Regions from separate parts of the Alicyclobacillus sp. SO9 genome, predicted to be linked through region 2. Evidence: riboswitches for the same ligand, from Rfam matches in the RefSeq annotation. Region 2 holds a riboswitch; the other holds the start of a gene.

Region 1 (6,570 bases), 1.0 Mb from region 2:
ACATACGTTCAATGCGCCGCACATTAAAATTGGCATCAAGACCTGTTACCACAAACACCGTATCCACATTTGTTGCAACAATCTGTTCTTCCGTCACGAATCCCGCCTCCTTGCGAGAAAACGTACTCATACGCGGAAGTATAGAATGGATGCGGGCAAAGGAAGCGGTTGTCACCTCGGAAGCTGTGACGACCCAGTCGCCCACCGCAGGAAAATCACCGCGATGCTTCGCCGTGTGCTGCAACTTCCCGGTAACCACTGCCTTCACCGGGCCACGCTCCGTATACAAATCATAGACACCTTTCTGTTCCGCAGCGACTCTCCCGACCTGGCCTTGCTCGTGAATCGTTTGAAATGCACGTTCTTGAACTTCAGACCATCCTAAATTCTTAAGATTCACACGTATTCCTCCATTAAAACAAAATAAGCCACAGGCAACACACCTGTGGCTGCAACTGTGGTGGCAAGGACCTCAGCTGCTTATGTCAATCCCGAAACGATACCTAAAGTACCTTCGCTACACGGCATAGCACAAAGAAAAGCCTCAGGCTTCATGCTGCCCAAGGCTCTGTACCTTGTGTTAACTTTTGTATGGGCAATGCAGCATGTTATGGCTGCGGTTCGCCATTGATTGCATTGCAGATCTCAAGGCAAGTCAAAATTTCTTTCACCCGTACAAGGAAAGCGTGGACAGCTGTATGAAATTCTCTAAACGTACGTATCGGAGATTTTTCATAGTCTACCACTTCCCTTCCTGAAACTCTGGCCTCATCATACAACACTACATTCATGCTGGCAACATTTCACGAGACTCCCTCGAGTTGGAGAGTTGCACCACGTTTTGCCGGCGTCTTAGATAACTGCAAGACCGCCAGCCATACAACGGCGAAACCGAGCCACTGTCCACCAGAAATGGATTGATGCAAGATTGTCCAGTTCAGCAACAGACCCACAGCCGGGAATGCCAGCTCTGCCAGCGTAGCATAAGACGCCCTTGTGCCCCGCAGGCCGAAGTAATAGATAAGTAAACTTAACAAACTAGGAACAAGCGCCTGAAAAAGAAGATTTATCCACACGGGTGGCACCGTGAATGCAAAGCCGACCTCTGGCCAGTGAGGGCTGCTCAATACGGTTAGTGTTGCAAGCAGCGGTATAGCAACAACAAAACGTAAACTCGTAACTGTCGTGAAGGATACTTTCGCTACCAAACGTTTGCCCATGACGGTTGAACCGCCCCAAAGAATGGCAGCACCAGCGGACAACACGGCACCCGTCATTTTATGTGCGCTCATACCAGTAGTGGGAATATGAAAGCCAAACGTCAGTAGATAGGCCCCACCCAAGGCCGCAATGAACACAGTCCAAAAATTCTTAGTTAGCCTCTCTTTCAACACTATGGCAGCCAAGAGCACCGCAAAGACCGGTTGCAGTTTTTGCATCAGCAACACAACATTGGCGTTACCAGTGTTAAATGCAGCCGTGAACAGTACAGAAGCGACTGCTGATCCGCCCCACGCGATGAAGAGCACCGCAAACCAGTCACCTACATTTAGTCGTCTCAGTTCAGTACGCTTCCATATAAGGACGGGCACGGAAAACACCATCAATAACAGGTGTTCAAACAGTACAATCTCGATGGAACTAAAGTGATGCAACAGGGCCACAATCAGAACTCCGTCCAATCCCCACATGCCAGCCCCTAAAGCAATCAGCCAGACTCCACTGTTTCGTGTATCTTTAAAGCCGTTCACCAATTCAAAAACCTCCCGCTAAAACGAGGATTTGAATTGAACCTCCTTCGAAGATCACGTCACACAAAAAACCCGAGTATACAGCACTCGGGGCGCACGTGGAAGACAGCGTGACACTTTTGTCACACTGCAACTTCACCTTCTCCCATCCGGACTATACCGTCGGCTTTGGAATTTCACCAAATCAGTCGTCTACAGACGTTCTCAGAAGACGAGTCGCGGGCTCCATTGCTGCGCAATGTCACCGCCGGTCGGGAATTTCACCCTGCCCCGAAGGTTCATATTCAACTATGTAAAGTGTAGCACAAGACAAGACACAGAAAATCGAATGATGATGAACATTTTTCAAACTCAAAGCAGGCTCTGCCACAGATAGTAGGTGGCATAACTTCGATATGGGGACCATTCTTCAGCAAATTCCCTTACTTCAACTTCCTTAGGCCTATAAGAAAGACTGTAAAGTTTCTGAAGGGCATTCTGAATTCCGATATCCCCCGCAGGTATTAGGTCTTCTCTTCCCATACCGAAGAGAAGAAAACACTCGACCGTCCACCGGCCAACGCCTCGAATGGCAAGCATTTTTGCGAAGACTTGCTCACTTTCCATTGACCACAGGTCATCCAAATCAACTTTTCCATCCACAACCAATCGCGCAAAGTCAATCACGTACTCTGCTTTCCGTTGGCTAAATGATTGCTGACGCAACTCATCGTAGGACCAACTTGCAACGGTCTCTGGCCCAGGGAATACGGGGATGACCTCATCGTGCCAGTTCACGGCTTCGTCATTTAGCTTTACGAGCCTTTCTACAAGCGTTGCCGCAAACTTCACATTCAGCTGTTGCCCAATCACGATTCGAACCATCGACTCAAACAAATTGCTATCTTGAATCGGACGCAAGCCGCGAAACCGTTTGAGTAAACCTTCCCATCGTTTGTCATGAGACAACGTTGAATAAAAACCGGCTAAATCAGAATCCATGGCAAATATATGTCTCAATTGCCGAACAACCTGTTTATTTTCGGCTTCAGATAAATCATCAGGGTACTCTGCTTGTAGCACAGTATTATCTATCGAACCCACTCCCCATACCGTCACAGGTATGAGTTTGCCTAAGAGCCTTAATACCGTGGTATACGAATTGGTCTCTGCATTAACTAAGGCAACCCCTGACGGACGCGACAGCGGCCGCTTCAGCATTTCAGAAAAGTGAAAAGGCGTGTCCGGAAGTAATTGCATTAACATAAACTCACCCGCAATCCAGTGAAATAGAGTATTTCATACGAGTCTCACAGAACTTTTATTGATAAACCGGAACAAACACAATTCTCAGTTGCAATACAAGGTCTCTAGCCAACTGTACGTTGCCGCTTCATTTGGAATTGCATCCTATACACGGAAAACAGGAGGGTGGAATAAATGATATTTGACATGATAAAGCGTTTCATGCGCAAGAGCGACGATGAGGCAGAGGACGACAGCCAGGAAGGGACTTCTGGTCTCTCTAGTGAAGGCAAGACGCCCCAGTCAAATCCTGGTTTTGCATTGCCAAACCAAGGTTCTGTTCTCCCTGTACCTCAACGCCAATCCGGTATACAGTCTCAACAACAGCTTCGGCAGCCCCAACGAAGGCCAACTTTTAAGGGACCTGCTCACCCCAGAAACTCTGCGTATCCAGGGCAACCACCAGTCGGCATCGAAGGCTCCCCTAGACAACGTCGACCACAGGGAGCCGGCGCAGGCGCACCGATGCACACAGGACCGGGAACGCAACCGTATCCATTAGCAGCACCCGTCACAATGATGCCTCCGCAAACTCTACAACCGCGCCGACAGCAATATGTAGACGCTTGGGGACGTCCAATCCCCGTGCAAAGACCACGCCCTGGATACCCTATGCCATTTCACCCTAGTCAGAATCTCCCTGGTTTGAGTCGCAGACCGCAAAGACCAAGACCAGATTTTCGCCAGCCTGGAGGCCCTCCCCAAGGACCTTGGTGACGCGACCAGTCCGACGCATCGCAGGATTATACAACAACATTGGGGAGCGTCACCAAACATATCTGTACTGTGTCTCGCCTTACCATTTGTTGAAGGTAGGTGGTTGAATTTTCAGCCACCGTGTTTGCCTTTGTACAGCACATTGTTTGGGTCAACTAAGTTGGCGAACTGCCAAGATGCGCCTTTGTCCAGTGAAATAAAACGTGCCATCACTTTTCCGCCTTCAAAGTCACCCTCCGGACCCTGGTTCACCAGCATCACGCCTTCCTGCCCATTGAAGGTCGGCATCTGCGCAACCGTAAAGACGCCTTGGTACTGCGGCGGGACGGGCACTGTAACCTTTGACCAAGTCTTCCCTTCATCGGTTGTTCGATAAAGGACAGGCATTGCTGGATTCCCGCGTGATCCGAACGATTCAAAACCAATCTGTTTACTAATAAACCCTCCGCCTGTCAAGAGATAGCCAACTGGCGCACCGCCCGTTTCGACCCAATGTCTACCGCCGTCGGTGGTTGTGAAGACAATGTTTCCTTCCTGACTCATCACTCGTCCGCCGCTGAGAATGACGTGACCGTCATTCTTGGATGTAAAATCTATCAACCGCATACGCACACCTTGAATGACTGCTGGCAGTCGTGATTTATGCCATGACATTCCCATATCAGATGACATCAGCACCCAAGAGTTTTTTCCGTCTGTAGCGATGAATGCTGTTCGCTTGGGTGTTATGATGTAGCTGCCCTTAATGAGTGCGTTTTTTGCGCCGCTGTAATCCCCAGCGTACAAATTCTGGTATTGAACCGGTACGGAAGTCCAATGCTTTCCAGCATCATATGTCACTGATAGATGTTGATGCGGAAACTTGTATGTATCCGTTCGACTTGGAACCTTGATGCCTGCTGCTTTTTGGTACTGGTATTTAACCGGCGGCAGACCCGCCACTGTTGACTGGGTTGGTTGAATCTGCTCAAGGGTGTATTGCTTTGGCCCTGTCTTATGAATGCGCAGCGTCCACTGAATGTTTTGGATTAACCCCTTCCTACTTACATGGCCCCAACTGTGATGAGTCGACCAGATGCCTGCCGTAACATTCACCTTGAATGTCACTCCAACAGCAAACGTATTCTGATTCCCAGCAAGGACTTGGATTCGAGTGTAGCCTGGGAACGTAATCTTTTGCCATCGGTTGGTACTAGCTTTCTCATATTGCTTCATATAGGCAAACCAAAGACGGTAGCCGACCCTCTCCTGCGACTCGTTTAACTTCGTAGTAACTGTCAAAGGAAGCGAACGATTCAAGTTTTCATGATAAAATTTCAAATAATAGATGACTGCCCCTAGCGTGGCCAGCAGCAGAATAGATGCAGCCGCAAAGAGTCTCTTCCAATGCTTACTCGACCTCACCATCAAGTTGAGAACCTCCAATTCCGCCGTGGGCCATACAGCTCCAGTAATGGAAAGTGGGGCTCAAGCTGCCGTGAAAAACTCCTCAAAACACCTGTGGACGATGAGTACGCATCCATTTTGCAACCTGAGTGGCGTCCTCGTTTTCCAATTTCTCAAGTTCTGTAACAATCGCTTTATAGTCCCGGTCATTCCGGTTTTGACTCATTTTTGCCGAAGACTGTATGGAAGTGATTTCAATTTCAAATACAACAATACCATTTATTTTATTTTGGAGATACTCAGAACCAAAGGTTTCCCAGGTTCTTCCGTGTGCTCTGGTAGATTCGTAACGTCGCAACAGGGATCTCATGTAAATTTCTAATTCGTCTCCACCGATAATGCGGGAAGTTCCATAGGCATGTACCGCCAAATAGTTCCACGTAGGCACATTCTCTGCTTCATACCAACTTGAAGAAATATAGCTGTGTGGGCCTTGGAAAATGAGTAAGACATTTGAGTTGCCTTCTAAGGTGACTTTCTGCTCGTTCCCGTAAGCAATGTGCCCTAAAGCGTAAGTCTTCCCATCTCTTTCACGAATTTCAATCGGAATGTGTGTCGCAATGGGACGACCCTCATCGAGAGTTACCAGTACCGCGAACGGGAACGACCTCATCATTTCAATTGCCTCATCATCATCAAGACGGTACGGCTTTGGTATATACATAAGTACGCCTCCAAATGAAATGTTTGTATATTATAAAAGTTAAGAATAATATATAATTTATGCATCCCACGAGTAAAGGAGTGAACAGACTACAGTGGACAATAAACAATACCTCAAGAAAAATCTAGGTTTCTGGTCATTGACTGCAGCGGCTCTAGGTGGAGTCATTGGTTCTGGCTGGCTGTTTGGCGCTTGGAAAGCAGCCCAGTTAGCCGGGCCTGAATCGATTATCACGTGGATTATTGGCGGCATTGCTATGCTTCTCGTCGGACTTGTTTTTTCTGAACTGGGAATGGTGAAACCTGAATCGGGGGGTCTCGTTCGTTATCCACAATACTCCAACGGTTCGATGGTGTCCGCAGTAATTGGCTTAGCCATCTGGTTTGGGTTTGTCGCAAACCCTCCGACCGAAGCGTCTGGTGTCGTTCAGTATGTCAGCAAGTTTTGGCCGGCGTTGTACGACAAAGGTAATGGGCACTTGACGTTCATCGGAATTCTATTAGCCATCGTACTCATGGCGGTGTTCGTCGTCATTAATTATTTTGGTGTGAAGCTATTTGGGCAGGTCAACACCTTTGTTACGACTCTGAAGTTTATCGTTCCCGTGTTGACAATTATCTCCCTTTTCATCGCGGGATTCCATGGCAGTCACTTTAGTAAATATGGTGGGTTCGCTCCTTATGGTGCTGGTGCCGGACTGAGCGCTGT
Region 2 (12,857 bases):
TTCGCTTTTTGCAGTTCAATCTGATGGCGTTGCCCGTAGTTAAAAGTCAGGGCATGAACTTCATATCCTTGTGTTTTCGCAATTCCCATGCAGGTAGTGCTGTCTAGACCTCCGCTTAAAATCACAACAGCTTTCGGTTTCAAAAGGCTTTCCCTCCTTGAAGTGTTCCTGCAATGTTCCATAAGAGCTCCATAAGTGTTCCTTGAATCTGCGCGCAAGCGGCTTTGCGTCACAGTGATTTTACACTGCAGTATTGGAAGACAACTTCGTTGTGTGATAAAATACGCCTTACTAAAAGAACGTTGTAAAACTTACGGGACGAACACGACAGGTCTCATCGTATGTTGTGTTCAGCCCGAAGTCAATTTTGTTTAACTAAACTGTGTTTGACATCATCTTGCCTCATATCAAAGCCAAGGACAAGGACAAGTAGTCTCGGTTGAGGTCTTCTTATCAGAGAGCAGGCGTTGGTGGAAATCCTGCGGCCAACAGAGTATGAACATCACCTTGTGGGCAACTGTCGAAGGGCAAAGCGGTTTCGTTGCCTGAGTAGGCAGTCTCGGTTCTCTTCCGTTATAGAGAGACAAGCGAAGTATTTCGGTGGCTGGGACAATTGCATTCGCCATGTGCCTGCAGCGAAATACGCGTTTGACTAATGGACGCCGTGCACAGTACTTTCAACCTCGGCGTAAGTTGGGTGGTACAGCGGGATTCTCCTCGCCCCTTCGCAGGGCGGGGTTTTTTATTTTCTCAGCTTCAAAGTGTACAGTTACAGCACACCGAAAAAATGGAACACTTCATTTCAAACTACAGAGGATGGTGCAGGGATGGTTCGCAAGGTAGACGCCAAAGAATCAGCAGCCGCCAGAGAGGCGCGTGTACTCGAGTTCTGGAAAGAACACAACGTATTCGAACAAAGTGAATTAATTCGGAGAGGAAATCAGGAATTCGTTTTTTATGAGGGCCCGCCCACAGCAAACGGAAAACCGCACCCAGGTCATGTCCTTACCCGCGTCATGAAAGACGTCTATCCGCGGTATAAGACCATGAAAGGCTATCACGTAATGCGTAAGGCTGGATGGGATACCCACGGTCTCCCCGTCGAGATTGAAGTGGAAAAGAAGCATGGAATCAGCGGCAAGAAACAAATTCAGGAATTTGGTGTTGAACGCTTCATTAAAGAATGCAGAGAGAGTGTTTTTACGTATGAAGCCACATGGCGCAAGCTTTCCGAGCGGCTGGGCTACTGGGTGGACATGGATAACCCCTACATGACCCTTACGGACGACTACATTGAATCTGTCTGGAACTTATTGCAGCAGGTGCATGAAAAGGACTTGCTATACAAAGGGCACCGTGTCAGCCCATACTGTCCCCACTGTGAGACGACACTTTCGAGTCACGAAGTTGCCCAGGGTTACAAGGACGTAAAAGACTTGTCTGTGACAGCGAAATTCTTACTGAAAGAACAAGTGGAAGGGCGACCCACGTATATTCTTGCATGGACGACAACACCGTGGACGCTTCCAAGTAACGTGGCGCTTGCCGTGAACCCTGACTTACGCTACGTACTGATTCACTCCAAGGAGCATAACGAGAATTACTGGGTGGCTGACGGGCTGAAGGAGAACTTTCTCTCTGAAGGCGACGAGGTGATTGCGTCGGAGCGAGGAACCGAGTTGGCTGATCTCGCTTACTATCCACTTTTTGACTATGTTACCGAAGGCAAACGCCATGTGGTTGTTACCTCAATGCATGCTACAGACGAATCCGGTACAGGCATTGTTCACATGGCTCCGGCTCACGGTGAAGAGGATTACCGCGTATGCCGTGAACATGACGTCACTTTTGTCAATTTCGTTGACTTAACAGGACATTTCACCTCCAAAGTTCCAGATTTCGCCGGCGGATTTGTAAAAGATGAGCAAGTGAATGTGGAGATTGTTAAAAACCTCGCAAAGCGAAACCTTGTTTACAACAAGCACAAACACGAGCACTCGTACCCTCATTGTTGGCGTTGTGATACACCTCTGGTTTACTACGCTATCGACAGTTGGTTCATTCGTACAACCGAAGTAAAAGACCTGATGTTGGAAAATTCCAATGAAGTCAATTGGATGCCCGGTCACATCCGCGAAGGACGAATGGGCAACTTCCTCGAAAACCTGGTTGACTGGAATCTCTCTCGCAGCCGCTACTGGGGCACGCCCCTCCCCATCTGGGTTTGTGATACGTGCGGACATACCCACTGCATCGGTTCGAAGCAGGAACTGCAAGGGAAAGCAGGCAAGCTGCCGCCGGAACTCCATAAGCCGTATATCGATGATATCACGTGGCCGTGCGATTGCGGCGGCACAATGACGAGGGTTCCCGAGGTGATTGACGTCTGGTTTGACTCTGGGAGTATGCCTTTTGCACAATTGCACTACCCATTTGAAAACAAGGAAGCCTTCAAGGAACTGTATCCGGCAAACTACATTTGTGAGGCCATTGATCAGACTCGCGGGTGGTTCTACAGCCTGCTGGCTATCTCAACTCTGGTCAAGGGACGAGCGCCCTATCGAAACGTACTGGTATTAGGACACGTCGTGGATGAAAGCGGAAAGAAGATGTCCAAGTCCAAGGGCAATGTGATTGACCCGTTCGAAGCCTTTGACATGCACGGTGCAGACGCTCTGCGGTTTTACTTTCTGTCCAATACACAGCCTTGGAATTCACAACGGTTCTATCACAAAGCTGTAGCTGAAAGTAAGGCGAAGTTTGTCGACATCCTGCAAAACGTTCACGCGTTCTATGCTCTGTATGCCGACATTGACAAGTTTGACCCCACAGCCCACAAGATTCCGGTCGAAGATCGGCCCTTATTGGACAGATGGGTACTCGCGCGTCTGCATCATACCATCCAGCAAGTTGACGAAGCGATGGACAAATATGACGCGACTTTTGCCGCACGGACCATTCAAAGCTTGGTCACTGACGTTTCGACATGGTATGTGCGCCGCAATCGCGACAGGTTTTGGGCACAGGGCATGGAAACGAACAAAGCAGCCGCATATTTGACGTTGTATGAGGTGCTTGGAAGCCTCTCTCTGCTGATTGCGCCCTTAACACCGTTTTTGGCTGAAGAACTATACCAAAATGTGGTTCGTCCTACCAAACAAGATGCCCGCGAGAGCGTACACCTTGAGGATTTTCCTGAAGCAAACAAAGCGCTGATTGACCAAAACCTGCTCGATGAAATGGATGAAGTCATGTACGTTGTGGAAACGGCCCGTCATCTCCGCAACGACAGCAAAATCAAGACACGGCAGCCATTATCAGTCCTCTACGTCGACCAAGCCAAACAGCCGATTTTGGAGAAATTCAGCGAAACCCTTGAGGAAGAACTGAATGTAAAGTCGGTTGAATTTACAGGTTTACAAGCCATTGCTAAACCCGAACTCTACCTCAACTTGAAGGAAGTTGGGAAGGCGTACGGAAAGCTGGTCCCAACCATCAATCAAGCTGCAAAGGAAGCTTCTGCAGAGCAAATTGCGACGTTTGCAGAAACCGGGAAGGTTGAATTGGCGGGAAATACAGTCACGGATGAGCAAGCGCAAATCCGATATCAGCCAGCGTTTGCAGGGTTAATTGATGTAGGGCGCCGCGGTTTCGTCGGACTCAATACTGAATTGACTGAGGAACTCGTTGAAGAAGGATTCGTTCGAGAAATCATTTCAAAGATGCAAATGATGCGAAAAGAGGTCGACTACAGCGTCACACAGCGCGTGCAATTTGGCGCGATGGGGGATGAGACCGTGATGGAGATTTTGAAAAAGTACCGGGATAAAATTGCCGAAACAGTCTTAATCGACACCTTGCATTTTGCGGATGAGACAGCAGCAGATATGGCTGGCGAGCTTACAAAAGACTGGGATGTAAATGGAAAGTTTTTAAGGCTGACCGTCAAAGGTTGATGCTGATTCCCACACACAAGGCATTGTGAGACAGGCAATCAATTCAGATAGAAATGCAAGCCCGGAGTACATGCGTTTACCGTCCCTCAAGACAGTTTACCGTACTCCGGGCTTTTCGCTCTTTCACATTTAAAAAAAGTGCTATTGCGCCCGCTGTGCCTTTGCCAATGCTTCTTTCCATATTTTCAAAGTATGTTCCCCGTACAACATTCTTAACTGAGTTCCATCAGAGTAAACCAGTGTTGGGAATCCCTTTGGTACGTCTTTCTTGCCCAAGCTTAATCCATAGTCAATTTGAAATGCCGTTCCCAGCCCTAACACCTTTTCCTCCTGCGTCTCAAGCTTTTTAGCCTCCGCAAGGGTGGTGCCACTCGCAAATCCCATACTGACAACGATTGGCCGCACCGGAAGCTGACTGAGATTTTTCTTTAGCAATACGAGTGTTCTTTGACAATGCGGACACCAGTACGCGGTAAAGAGAATTGGTTGTTTGTTGGCATTCAGGAAAACCGTCTTCCCTTGGGGAGTCTCGACTTTCACATTGCTAAATACTCCAGCGTTAACGGAGTACGGGTTGTAGCGATTTATTTTTCTGCCTATCTCCATCTTCAATTTGTTTTGAAAGGGTGGATTCCCAGCTGCATCCGCAGCAGGAGCCGTCTTGTTAGCTGCAGAGTTCACATGCGAACCGCAGCCAACCAAACTCAGACTACCGACGAATACGGCAGTCAATCCAGCCCACTTCACCCGATTCTTCACGTCACTCGCCCCCGCTCCCAAGTCCTAACCAAGTGCAGTTCAGTCAAACTGCACAGACAAATTTGCCATCTCAATGGCTGACATGGCTGCTTCAAAGCCTTTGTTCCCCGCTTTCGTACCGGCACGTTCTATCGCTTGCTCTATCGTGTCTGTGGTGAGGACTCCGAACAGTATGGGGACACCTGATGTCAAAGATAAATTGGCAACACCCTTGGCGACCTCACTTGCCACAAAGTCAAAATGGGGCGTAGCGCCGCGAATCACACAACCTAGAGCAATCACAGCCTGATATCTGCCGCTGTCAGCCATCTTCTTTACAGCAAACGGAATTTCAAAAGCACCTGGTACCCAGGCCAAGTCTACATCATCCTCAGCCACACCGTGTCTTCTCAATGCATCAAAGGCGCCTGATACCAACTTCGCAGTAATAAACTCATTAAAGCGACCTGCTGCAATACCGACTTTAAGTCCTTGTCCAACTAAATTTCCTTCAAATGTACTCATCTGCACACTCTCCTTAAACCATCTAGCCGTAGACAGCACGGCTGCCTTCTTAGCAAGTCATGTACTTTGCTCCCCGACATATCCTGTTAGGCCGACACATTCCTCAGCGGAGCAAATGTCCCAGTTTTTCCCGTTTTGTATCTAGATAGCGCTCATTATGGGGGTTGCTCTGCACTTCGAGTGGAACGCGTTCCACCACTTCCAAACCATGCCCGTATATCCCGCTGACCTTACGCGGATTGTTTGTCAATAATCGCATTTTCCGAACACCCAGGTCATGCAAAATCTGCGCACCAATTCCATAGTCGCGCAAGTCGTCAGGAAAGCCAAGGCGATGATTGGCTTCAACCGTGTCTGCTCCCTCGTCCTGCAGTGCATACGCTTTGATTTTGTTTAACAGACCAATCCCTCTTCCCTCCTGTCGAAGGTACAGGAGGACACCCTTTCCCGCTTCGTTTATCTGGCGCAAGGCTGCGTCCAACTGAGGTCCGCAATCACAGCGCAACGAGCCAAATGCGTCTCCTGTTAGACATTCGGAATGCACTCTGACGAGTGTGGGTTTGTCGTCTAACTCTCCTTTGACCAATGCAATGTGCTCTTTGTCATCTAGTTTGTTGGAATAGACCACAGCCCTAAAATCTCCGTACTCCGTGGGCAATGAGGCACTGGCCTCCCGCACAACGAGTTTCTCTGATTGTTTGCGGTAAGCAATGAGATCGGCAATGGTGATAATTTTCAATTCGTGTTCTTTTGCAAATGTTTCAAGCTCTGGGAGACGTGCCATTGTTCCGTCTTCATTCAAGACTTCGCAAATGACTCCAACTGGAGAAAACCCGGAAAGTCGCGCCAAATCCACAGCAGCCTCTGTATGCCCTGCACGGCGAAGCACACCGCCTGGCTTAGCAACAAGTGGAAAGACGTGACCCGGCTTCCGAAAGTTGTTTGGGCCGCTTTCAGTGTTGAGAATAGCAGCAATTGTTTCAGCCCTTTCAAAAGCTGAGATCCCGGTTTTTGTACTAGCTTCATCGACTGATACTGTGAAAGCCGTGCCATAGGAGTCTGTATTGTGTTCAACCATAGACGCGAAACCGAGTTTCTCTGCCGTATCTGAGGTCACAGGTACACATAAGAGTCCGCGTGCGTGTGTAATCATGAAATTGACCACAGCAGCATCAGCAAATTCCCCCAATGCTACCAAATCTCCTTCATTTTCACGGTCTTCGTCATCCACAACAATAATCATCTTTCCTTGCCTCAGGTCTTCCAACGCATCAGCAATACTACTCAACATGACGTTCCCTCTTTTCCTTTTGAGCCATCTTTTCTATTAAGCAAAACCAGTTCTCCTCAATAAGTCCATATCAATGTCCAATCCCGATTGAGGTCCGTCACCGCTCTGGGAGACACCCAGCAGTTTCTCAACATATTTAGCCAGGACATCGCATTCCAAATTGAAAACATCTCCCGGAGCCGCACTCAAGAGAGTCGTAGCTGTTCCGGTATGAGGAATCACGGATATTCGAAAACTCTTGTCTGTCGTATCCATCACTGTAAGACTGACACCATCAACGCAAATGGACCCTTTGTTTGCAATGTAGGCCATTACACTGTGCTCGGTTTCAATGGTTAAAACCTTTGCAATGCCCTCATCGTCCCGTCTGATTAAGGTTCCAGTTCCGTCAACGTGGCCTGAGACAATGTGCCCACCTAAGCGGTCACTTAGCTTCAACGCTCGTTCTAAATTTACACGGCTGCCTGAGCGTAATCGTCCCAAGTTGGTTTTACGCATTGTTTCCGGAACCGCATCCACGAGAAAACTGTTTGCGTCAAAAGCCACAACGGTCAGACAAACACCATTTATGGCAATACTGTCCCCAATTTTAACGTCTGTTAGGACTGTCTTGGCGCGCAGACGCAGATGCGCACTGTGTTCCTCAGACACAACCCGTTCTACCGTTGCCACTTCTTCCACCAACCCTGTAAACACGACCCTTCACCCCCTGTCTCGTCCCGCTGTTCAGAGTCCTGACCGTCAACTCAGTCTGTCTCCATGGGTCCGGCACTTGTGTAAATTAACAGAACTAGATGAAACGAAACGGAACTCACACGTCGTCATATTTGAGCGTTCCCCGCAAACACAAGTCTGGTCCAATCTGTTCCCAAGTCACATTTTGCACAGAGACAGCGTCCGTCATTAGGGTCGGGCCAAGTCCAGCCAACACGGGAATTCCTCCGCCAAGAATTTTTGGAGCGACAAAATACACGAGTTCATCAATCAACTGCTGCCGCAGCAGTTGCGATACAATTGTCGCTCCCCCTTCCACCAACAGCTCATTAATTCCTCGTGCTGACAGTTCAGTCAACGCCTCCTGCAAGGGAACATGACCCTCAGGAGTAGACGGCAGAGCAACCACTTTCACATTTCCCGGGTTTACCTCTTCCAGCGCGTGAGTACGATGAGGACTGGCCCGCTCCGTAGTGTAGAACAGTGTCTGCCCTGGTTCCTGCAACACTTTGGCTGACACGGGTGTACGCAATGTGGAGTCAAAGACAACGCGTAACGGCTGTCTTTGCTGACTGTTCCCAAACCGGTCAGTCAGCTGAGGATTGTCTGTAATGATGGTCTGAACACCCACCGCAATAGCAGGGATACGCCGCCGCAGGGCGTGGACGGCGTGCCTTGCTTCCGGTCCTGTCACATAGCGGCTGTCTCCAGTCTCCGCCGCAATATATCCATCCAAAGTCGCGGCAGCCTTCCAGACGATGAGAGGTCTGTCTTTCCTTATCCAGCAAAAGAATGCACTGTTAAGAGCCCTCGCCTCTGCTTCAAGAACTCCGACTTCAACCTCAATACCAGCGTTACGCAGTCTTTGAATACCTGCACCGGATACCTCTGGATTCGGGTCCTGTACCGCAATGATAACCCGCTCAACATTTGCTTCCACCAAGGCATTTGCACAAGGAGGCGTCTTGCCGTAGTGGCTGCAAGGTTCCAGCGTGACATACACTGTGGATCCAACTGCTTTATCGCCAGCCATGTTTAGTGCATTAATTTCCGCATGGGGACCCCCTGCGTATAGATGGGCTCCAACTCCTACAATTCGTCCGTCTCTCACGATGACGGCGCCTACCAGTGGATTGGGCGTCGTTTGACCGCGGGCTGACTCGGCCAACCGAAGTGCAATTTTCATGTAGTGTTCATCCACTGTGCTTTCCAGCAATTTAAAAAGCCCCCTGAACAACGATTCCAGGGGGGCATACTTCGAACACTGTATCTAATCCTGAACGCAGAAAGAATGCAAGCCAACAAGCTTCTGAGCCTAGACTGACGCGCTTGTAGCCACACACATTCAATCTAACAGGCGCAACTCGCCTGTCGTCAACGTTCTCCTTCTACTATCCGGACTATACCGTCGGTACTGGACTCTCACCAGTTCCTGCCTTGCGGCTCGTGGACTTCGCATCTGCGTCACCACCGATCGGGAATTGGCACACCGTGCCTCACCCTGCCCCGAAGGAATCGTATGCGGTTTTACAGAAAAACCTCTGCTATTCCGATAATAGTTCACTCTGAAATACAAATCAAGAGAAGCGATGTCGCGACAGACCTGCATGCTGCACTGTCTTTGCGAACTAAACCAGCTACACATTCGTATGCATTCTGATCTCAGTCAACAAAAAAATTGGCACAGCCTCTAACGAGGATGTGCCGTCTAGGGGAAAAGGGTTAACCTGACTATAGCATTATGCATTCAATGAAACATCAAACTTTTGTCCCGAAGCAAGTCAGACCTTTGTCCATTCTTGACCTGTATATGGTATGGTTTCACCCAATATTTTCGGTGTATTTTTTAGAAGACAGCGCTTAGCTGCCCTTTTTGGTACGAATAATGCTTTCCGTCTGATACAGCACCTTGGAATGCGGCGGGATACTCGACGTCACCCACGCATTACTTCCAATTACGCTGTGATGGCCAACCACTGTATCGCCGCCGAGAACGGTCGCATGTGCATAGAGCACGACACCTTCTTCAATGGTGGGATGCCGTTTTGCACTTCGAAGCATAAACCCTTTTTCGTCGCGAGGAAAGTATAACGCTCCAATCGTGACTCCCTGGTATATTCGTACATGGTTCCCCACCACAGCGGTTTCTCCAATCACGATGCCGGTACCGTGATCAATCATGATTTTCCGCCCAATCTTTGCCCCAGGATGAATATCTATTCCCGTCACGCGATGAGCGTATTCTGCCATCATGCGCGGTAACAGTGGAATGTTCAACTCGAACAGGATGTGAGCCATGCGGTAGATTCCCAGCGCCATAATCCCCGGGTAGGTCAGCAAAATTTCATCGTAACTCGCCGCAGCAGGGTCGCCGTTAAAAGTCTCATCCACGTCTTCGTATAAGCGTTCCTGCAGTTCAGGAAAGCGTTCAACGACTGCATCTGCCATTTGGTGCGCAACGACCAGAGACTCTGCGCCTTCTGCCACTTGATCGATGCAGCGCTGGAACATCGCACGGTGTATCTGGGCGGTCAGTATATCGTATATCCGTTCCAAGCAGGTCTCAACGGTATCGCCCTCTGCAGGCGGGTAATACGTCGGCAGAATAACATGTCTCATATAATGATGCAGACGCTGAATCTCGTGCGGTTCAGGGTGACAGGTACAACCCTCAAACCAAAGATTGCAGGATTTCTGCAGTTTCGAGGCTATTGTCTCACGATCCACCATTTCACACTCCTTCTCCTTGCACTAAACATAGTATAGTCACTTTTAGCATGTATGTGCAAAGGACAGATATTACTAAACGGTGACCATATCTTTTCGCTATTCCTAAATTCTATCAGGAAGGCAGCCCCCTGTGAACTTAGAGAACGGCGTTCGGCACAAAGGTCAGATAAAGCAATGTGAAGTTCAGCAGCAAAATGAGACCCGTAATTCCCGTAACAGCAACGGTGACCCAACGAGGGTTCACCAGGTTTCCCATCAGTTTCTTGCTTTTCGTAAACTGTATGAGAGATATCAAAGGTGCCGGTAACGCCAGGCTCAGAACAACCTGACTAAGAATCAGCGCCTTTGTAGGCGATACCCCAAGTGCAACGATGACTACCGTAGGTATCATTGTAACAAGTCGGCGAATCCAAATCGGAATGGAAAATCCGACAAATCCTTGCATAATGACTTGACCGGCCATGGTTCCAACCGCGGAACTAGATAATCCGGAAGCAAGCAAGGAAACAAGAAACACCCCTGCGGCAGCCGAGCCCAACAATGGGAAGAGAGTTTTGTAAGCCGTCGTGATATCGGCCACCCCGGTATGACCAGTTCCATGAAATACAACCGCCGCCATATACATCATGGCCAAATTCACCAACCCGGCGATGGTCATAGCGACAATGACGTCCATTCGCTCAAATTTGTAGATCTTCAGGGCCTCTTCCTTCGTTTCCGGCCGAATCCTCCCTTGCGTCAACCCTGAATGCAAGTAAACTGCATGAGGCATTACCGTGGCACCGACCACGCCTACAGCCAACAACACGCTTTGATTATCTCCGAGCCAAGGAATTGCAAGGCGATGCAACATTGGCAAGAATTCCGGTTTCGAGAAAATCGTCTCTGCAAGGTACGACAACGCAATCACACCAAGTAACACGCCAATCGCAATCTCTAGGGGCCGAAATCCATAACGTTCTAGCATCAGCACCAAATACGTGGCCACACCCGTTATTAGCGTGGCAAACAACAAAGGTATGTGAAACAGCAGATAGAGTCCCAAACTGGCACCTAAGAATTCGGCAACATCCGTCGCCATGGCCGCAATTTCTGAAATCACCCAAAGACCAACCGAAACCCAGGGTCGATAATGTTCTCTGCACATCTCGGGCAAGTTCTTTCCTGTGGCAATGCCAAGTTTAGCAGACAAACTCTGAATTCCCATGGCCATCAGGTTTGCAAGCAAGACCACCCACATCAGTTTGAAGCCGTACAAGGCTCCTCCTTGAATATTAGTGGCATAGTTGCCCGGGTCAACATAGGCAATTGCTGCAATCATTGATGGGCCTATAAAAGGCAACAGCGCGCGGATTCCTCGTCGCTTACCTTGTATGGCAAGCCGGCCGGATGTAACTGCCCGTTCTGACGCAGACGTACGGTTGCGCATAATACTTTCACTCATCCTCCATGTCTCCTTTGCGAAGGCAGCTTACGGGCAAATCCCGTTCATCAACTGTTGTGTACGTCTTTAACGTTCAATACGCATCGTTCACCACACGCCAAATTTTTTCGCTCCCGACAATAAGTTTCCCTAAGGAAACTTCTACTGTGCATTATAGACCTTCTCTCGCTATTTGTGAAGAGTAAAAAAACTGTTACATTTTAAGGACCAAGGTAAACGCAAAGAGGAATCTGATTCTCAAATACAACCATGCTATAATGACGATGATGGACTCTAATTGGAAGGAGTATGCCCTGTTGACCCAATCATTTGATACTTATTTTGAACAACAACGCGATAAACATTTGCGGGAACTATTTGAATTTCTGCGATTTCCAAGTATTAGCACGCAGCCTGAGCATGCGCAGGACGTCGCTGCTTGTGCTGAGTTTTTGAGTGACAAAATGCGGAACATTGGCTTTGAGAATGTCTCGCTGATGCCCACCAAGGGTCACCCGGTTGTTTACGGGGACTGGCTTCATGCAGAGGGTAAGCCCACAGTTCTGGTGTACGGGCATTACGACGTTCAACCGGTCGATCCCGTTGAGCTATGGGACTCTGCACCGTTCGAACCAGAGATTCGCGACGGAAAATTGTATGCAAGAGGTGCCTCAGACGATAAAGGGCAGGTGTTTATGCACCTCAAGGCTTTTGAAGCTCTGTTTGAAACCAACGGAGAACTACCGGTAAATGTGAAGTTCTGCTTTGAAGGTGAAGAGGAAATTGGAAGTTTAAACCTTCCTGAATTTGTCCGTCAACACCAAGAACTCCTGGCAGCAGACATTGTTGTCATTTCAGACACGACAATGCTTGGGCCGGACATGCCTTCCATTTGCTACGGCTTACGAGGATTGGCGGGGCTGCAAGTAGATGTCAAAGGTGCCAAAGGCGACCTGCACTCAGGGCTATACGGCGGTGCCATTCAGAACCCTCTACATGCTTTGGTACATATCCTGGACAGCATGCACAACGATGACGGCAGTGTCGCTGTCGAAGGATTTTACAACAGTGTGACTGATTTGACCCCAGATGAAAGGTCCGCCTATGCAACTCTTGGCAGCAACGATGCTGAACTCATGAAAGAACTGGATGTCCCAGCTCTCTATGGTGAAGCGGGCTATACGCCGAGAGAACGGATTTGGGGAAGGCCGACATTAGAAATCAACGGCGTCTATGGGGGATATCAAGGAGAAGGAACAAAAACGGTGATTCCAAGTGAAGCACACGCTAAAATCACCTGTCGTCTGGTTCCAGCCCAGGACCCGGATGACATTCTCGACAAAGTCGAGGCTCATGTGCAAAAACACACGCGACCTGGTGTCAAATCCACGGTCATCAAAACAGACCGAGGGAACGCATACTTGACGCCCTTTAATCACCCTGCTATTCAATTGGCAGCAGAATCCTATGCAAAAGCGTA

Evidence for each region. Region 2 has a riboswitch for FMN ahead of ribD (bifunctional diaminohydroxyphosphoribosylaminopyrimidine deaminase/5-amino-6-(5-phosphoribosylamino)uracil reductase RibD). Riboswitches for the same ligand answer to the same signal wherever they lie in the genome.
Region 1: another riboswitch for FMN. It lies ahead of GI364_RS14445 (DMT family transporter); the one in region 2 lies ahead of ribD (bifunctional diaminohydroxyphosphoribosylaminopyrimidine deaminase/5-amino-6-(5-phosphoribosylamino)uracil reductase RibD).

What each region holds. Positions count from the first base shown of each region.
Region 1 is NZ_CP066339.1:3,072,008-3,078,577, forward strand. It holds gene rsgA (ribosome small subunit-dependent GTPase A) at 1-400, opposite strand, end outside; gene GI364_RS14445 (DMT family transporter) at 804-1,751, opposite strand; FMN riboswitch at 1,885-2,033, opposite strand; gene GI364_RS14450 (DNA-3-methyladenine glycosylase family protein) at 2,103-2,996, opposite strand; gene GI364_RS14455 (hypothetical protein) at 3,171-3,752, shown strand; gene GI364_RS14460 (WD40/YVTN/BNR-like repeat-containing protein) at 3,864-5,162, opposite strand; gene GI364_RS14465 (FMN-binding negative transcriptional regulator) at 5,242-5,862, opposite strand; gene GI364_RS14470 (APC family permease) at 5,957-6,570, shown strand, end outside.
Region 2 is NZ_CP066339.1:4,103,349-4,116,205, forward strand. It holds gene queC (7-cyano-7-deazaguanine synthase QueC) at 1-182, opposite strand, end outside; gene ileS (isoleucine--tRNA ligase) at 828-3,956, shown strand; gene GI364_RS19220 (TlpA family protein disulfide reductase) at 4,098-4,715, opposite strand; gene ribE (6,7-dimethyl-8-ribityllumazine synthase) at 4,755-5,219, opposite strand; gene GI364_RS19230 (bifunctional 3,4-dihydroxy-2-butanone-4-phosphate synthase/GTP cyclohydrolase II) at 5,323-6,510, opposite strand; gene GI364_RS19235 (riboflavin synthase) at 6,547-7,206, opposite strand; gene ribD (bifunctional diaminohydroxyphosphoribosylaminopyrimidine deaminase/5-amino-6-(5-phosphoribosylamino)uracil reductase RibD) at 7,322-8,440, opposite strand; FMN riboswitch at 8,604-8,742, opposite strand; gene epsC (serine O-acetyltransferase EpsC) at 9,085-9,954, opposite strand; gene GI364_RS19250 (Nramp family divalent metal transporter) at 10,091-11,398, opposite strand; gene GI364_RS19255 (dipeptidase) at 11,695-12,857, shown strand, end outside.